2 regions of the Micromonospora sp. U56 genome follow, and region 2 is predicted to be linked to the other one. Evidence: riboswitches for the same ligand, from Rfam matches in the RefSeq annotation. Region 2 holds a riboswitch; the other holds the start of a gene.
What was found. Region 2 has a riboswitch for thiamine pyrophosphate ahead of KBX37_RS25610 (ECF transporter S component). Riboswitches for the same ligand answer to the same signal wherever they lie in the genome.

Region 1: another riboswitch for thiamine pyrophosphate. It lies ahead of KBX37_RS09285 (thiamine phosphate synthase); the one in region 2 lies ahead of KBX37_RS25610 (ECF transporter S component).

Annotation. Positions count from the first base shown of each region.
Region 1 covers NZ_JAGPYL010000017.1:72,329-74,706, reverse strand. Annotated here, with positions in the region: partial or broken gene KBX37_RS09290 (FAD-dependent oxidoreductase) at 1-342, opposite strand, end outside; gene KBX37_RS09285 (thiamine phosphate synthase) at 336-962, opposite strand; TPP riboswitch at 956-1,063, opposite strand; gene KBX37_RS09280 (aldo/keto reductase) at 1,305-2,267, opposite strand; gene KBX37_RS09275 (ABC-F family ATP-binding cassette domain-containing protein) at 2,310-2,378, opposite strand, start outside.
Region 2 covers NZ_JAGPYL010000095.1:20,277-22,654, forward strand. Annotated here, with positions in the region: gene KBX37_RS25600 (sugar isomerase domain-containing protein) at 1-334, opposite strand, end outside; gene KBX37_RS25605 (alpha/beta fold hydrolase) at 383-1,213, opposite strand; TPP riboswitch at 1,298-1,403, shown strand; gene KBX37_RS25610 (ECF transporter S component) at 1,479-2,063, shown strand; gene KBX37_RS25615 (ABC transporter ATP-binding protein) at 2,177-2,378, shown strand, end outside.

The DNA of each region.
Region 1 (2,378 bases), on a different contig from region 2:
GTACGACCAGAGTCGCCGCGCCTCGGCCAGGTCGTCACCGGTGAGCCCGACGACGAGGGTGCCCTCGGTGCGGTGGCCGAAATCGGTGCCGGCGGCCTCGGCCAGCTCGGCGGCGAAGCCCGGCCAGCGGGCGGCCGACTCGGTGAGCAGCCCGGTCAGCTCGTGCTCCCCGAAGTACGCCTCGGCGACCGGCGAGAGCATCCCGGCGGCCACGTGGGACGCGCCGGAGCCGGGGGCGGGGTCGTGCACGACGACGCGCAGCCCGCGCGCGGCGCAGCGCCAGGCGATTGCCAGCCCGACCGGTCCCGCCCCCACCACGGCGACGTCCGGTCGGGTCAGCACGTCAGCGCCCCGAGCAGCTCGGCGGTAGCTCGGGCCGGATCCGTTGATCCGGACAGCGCCCCCACCACCGCCACCCCGTACGCCCCGGCGGCCCGCAGCGCCGGCACCGACGCGGCGGTCACCCCGCCGATGGCGATCACCGGCACGGCGACGGCCTCGGCGACGGCGCGTACCCCGGCCGGGCCGATCGGGGCCGGCAGGCCGACCTTGGTGGTGGTGGCGTGGCAGGGGCCCACGCCCAGGTAGCTGGCCCCGGCGGCGACCGCCTCGGTGGCGGCGACCGGTTCCCGGGCGGTGGCGCCGAGCACGGCGGCGGCGCCGAGCACCCGGCGGGCCGCCCCGACCGGCAGGTCGTCCGCGCCCACGTGGCCCCCGGCGGCGCCGACCGCGAGCGCCACGTGCAGCCGGTCGTTGACCAGGCACGGCACCCCGTACGGCGCGCAGAGCGCGAGCACCCGGCAGGCCAGGTCGTACGCCTGCCGGTCGGTGGCGTCGTCGTCCACCCGGACCTGTACGACCAGCTCGGCGCGGGCCACCGGCAGGGCGGCGCGCAGCACGGCGAGCGGGTCGCGCCCCGGCCGGGTGTCGGTGATCAGATGCAGTCGTCCCAGGGACGGCACGGCAAACTCCTCCCTGCGCCGGCATTACCCGGATCAGGTTCGACGGTCGGGGGCTTCAGCCCCCCTCTCAGCCCGGTGCACCGGGCTCCCGTGGGTCACTTGCGGCATACCGTACGACGGATGCGCCGATCCGCCAAGGGCGGGGGTGCGCTTTTCCCACGGACCGTCTCAACTCGACGGTGCGGGCAGCGCGTGACGGACCGCTCACGCCATGCTGTCCGGTTGGCCTGAGTGGAGGGCCGGGCACGAAAGAACGGGGCACCTCGGAGGCGTCGCAACGACTCCGAGGTGCCCCGCTCACGGGTGGTACGACCGCCGGCGGGTCGGCCGACCGGCCGACGGTCAGAGGATGGCGTCGAGGGCGTCCAGGTCCTCGTCGGTGGGCTGCCAGGTCCCGGCCTCGGCGTTGGCCCGCACCTGCTCCGGCGTGGTGGCGCCGGCGATCACCGAGGTCACCGCCGGACGGGCGGCCAGCCCGCCGATCGCCACCTGGAGCATCGACAGGCCGCGTTCGCCGGCGTACGCCTCGATGGCCTCGATGGTGTCCCAGTCCGCGGCGGCGAGGCGCTGCGCGTACCGGCCGCCGCCGGAGAGCCGGCTGCCGGCGGGGGGTGCCTCGTTGCGCTTGTACTTGCCGGTGAGCAGGCCGTTGGCGAGCGGGAAGAACGGCAGCATGCCCAGGCCGAACCGCTCGCAGGCGGGCACGACCTCGGTTTCGACGGAGCGTTCCAGCAGCGAGTAGTGGTTCTGCGCGCTGATGAACCGGGCCCGCCCGTTGGACGAGGCGACCCAGTCGGCGTCGGCGATCTGCCAGCCGGCGAAGTTGGAGTTGCCGAGGTAGCGGACCTTGCCGGCGCGGACGAGGTCGTCCAGGGCGGCGAGCGTCTCGTCGATCGGGGTGCCCGGGTCGGGCTCGTGCATCTGGTACAGGTCGATGTGGTCGGTGCCGAGCCGGCGCAGCGACGCCTCCACCGCCCGGGCGATGTAGCGGCGCGCGCCCCGGGCGCCGTGGTCGGGGCCGTTCATGCCGTGCATGTCCATGCCGAACTTGGTGGCCACCACCACGTCGTCCCGGCGCCCCTTGAGCGCCTGCCCGAGCAGTTCCTCGGAGCCGCCCTGCGGCTCGCCGTAGATGTCGGCGGTGTCGAAGAAGTTGATCCCGGCGTCGAGGGCGGCGTCGACCACCGCCCGGGTGTCGTCGAGGTCGAGCTTGCGGCCGAAGTTGTTGCAGCCGATGCCGACCACGGACACCACGAGCCCGGAGTCGCCCAACCGGCGGTAGGTCATCTCAGTCACGTGATCCACCCTATGCCCGCCGCGAGCGACGGGCCCCGCGACCGCCGCCCGTCAGCGCACGTCCCAGACCGGCTCCGGCGTCTCCACCACCTCGCCGTCGCCGCCGAACAGCACGAACCG
Region 2 (2,378 bases):
CCGACGGGCGGACCGGGGCCAGCTCGTAGAGCCGGTGCGCCACGGCTGGATCGCGCTCCAGGTGCGGGCCGAGGATGCTCGCCGGCTCGCCGCCCAGCAGCACCAGGTCGCGCAGCGCGATCCGGTTGGTCGGCACCAGCCCACCGGCCCGGCCGGCGATCTCCATCGCCAGCGCCTCGGAGTGGCCGGTGCCGAAGGCGTGCACCACCCCGTCGGCGCGCAGCGCCTCGGCGATCAGGTCGGCCGCCCGACCCACCGCCTCCCGCTGGCTCGCGGCCACCCGGCCGATCGTCTCGGTCACCACCGCCAGGTATGCCTCGGCGCTCACCGTCATGCGTTCCTCCGCTCGTCGGTCCTGCTCGTCGGGTGGCCCACGGCGGGCTCAGGCAAGGTCGCGTACCCGGGCCAGGATCGCCTCGGCCAGCGGGGCCGGCGCCTCGTCGGGGATCCAGTGGGTGACGCCGGGGAGCGCGACGAACCGGTACGGCCCGGTCACCTGGGCGGCGCAGGCCTCGGCGGCGGTCCGGCCGATCGCGACGTCCCGGTCGCTCCAGACGAAGGTGGTGGGCACCGCGACCGGCCCGGTCCGCGCCAGGTCGGCCCGGGACATGGCCCGGTACCAGTTCAGCGCCCCGGTCAGCGCGCCCGGCTCCCGCATCGGCTCGACGTACCGGGCCACCCGCTCGGCGTCGCCCAACCTGAAGAGCATCCGGCGCAGGGCGGTCGCCCGCGCGGCCAGCAGCACCTTCTCGGCCTTGCCCGGCTGGCGGAACAGCAGCATGTACGACGAGCGCGCCTTCTGCCGCGGGTCGTTCGCCAGCGCGTGCGCCATCGCGGCGGGATGCGGCACGGAGACGGCGGTCAGGGTGCGAACCCGCTCGGGGTGCCCCGCGGCGAGGCCCCAGGCGACGATCGCGCCCCAGTCGTGCCCCACCACGTGGGCCGCCTCGACGCCCAGCGCGTCGAGCAGCGCCACCGCGTCCTCGACCAGCTCCGGCAGCCGGTAGGCGGCCACCTCGGTCGGGCGGGCGCCCGGCGAGTAGCCCCGCTGGTCCGGCGCGTACGTGCGCAGGCCGGCGGCGTGCAGCGCCGGGACCACCTCGTCCCACTCGCCGCCGTGCTGCGGGAAGCCGTGCAGCAGGAGGACGGGTTCACCGCTCTCGGGGCCGCCGGTGCGTACCTCGAACGTCAGCCCTCGCGCCTCGACCCGCATGATCGGCAGCCTACCCAGCCCGGCGGTCGTCCACCCGGGCCGACGGTGGCGGGGTCGGAGCTGTTAGCGTCGAAGAGACAACTTCACATCCGACAGGGGAGCGCACAGCGCTGAGAGTGCGGGCACCGCCCGCAGACCCTCGAACCTGATCTGGGTAATGCCAGCGCAGGGAGTTCGGTCGACCTCCAGCCGCGCCGCCGTCCGGTTCCACACCGGGCGCGGCGTGCGTCTTCTCCTGGTTCGATCATTTGGACTGGGAGCACACATGACCAACACCGACAGCAACCGGTGGCGCACCATCGACATCGTCATCGCGGCGGTGCTCGGGGTGGCCTTCGGCATCATCTTCTGGGCCTGGGGCCTGCTCTGGAACGGCCCCGCCGACGCGATCCCGCTGCCCGGCCGGGCGGCCATCTACGGCGTCTGGCTGGTCCCGGCCGTCCTGGGCGGTCTGATCATCCGCAAGCCTGGCGCCGCCTTCTTCACCCTCACCGTCGCCGCGCTGGTCTCGGTGGCGCTGGGCAGCAGCTGGGGCTGGACGCTGGTCATCCAGGGTCCGCTGGAGGCCGCTGCGGCGGAACTCGCCTTCGCGGCCTTCGGGTACCGCGTCTTCCGGCTGCCCGTCGCCCTGCTGGCCGCCACGCTGGCCGGCCTGGCGGCGGCGCTCTACGACGTCTTCGTCTGGTACCCGGACACCGCCTGGGGCAGCTTCCGCCTCCCCTACATCCTGATCACCGCCGTCAGCTCCCTGGCGATCGCCGGCCTGGGCGGCATCGCCCTCACCCGCGCCCTGGCCCGCACCGGCGTCCTCGACCGCTTCCCCGCCGGCCGCGAGCGCGCCGCCATCTGACCGCCCCCCGCTTCGTTGATCAAGAGGTTTGCGTCAACGGGAGCCACCGTCGTGACGCAAACCTCTTGATCACCGGCCGGGAGCCGGGTGGGCCTGGGTAGGGAGGGGGTCGGGTGGGCGCGGTGTTGATGCGCGGGTTCGGGTGGCGGCACGCCGGGCGGAAGGCGTGGGCCGTGCGTGGGGTGGACCTGCGGATCGAGGCCGGGGAACGGGTCCTGCTGCTCGGGCCGTCCGGGGCGGGCAAGAGCACCCTGCTGGCGGCACTGGCCGGGCTGCTGCCCGAGGACTCCGGCGAGCAGGAGGGCACCGTCGAGA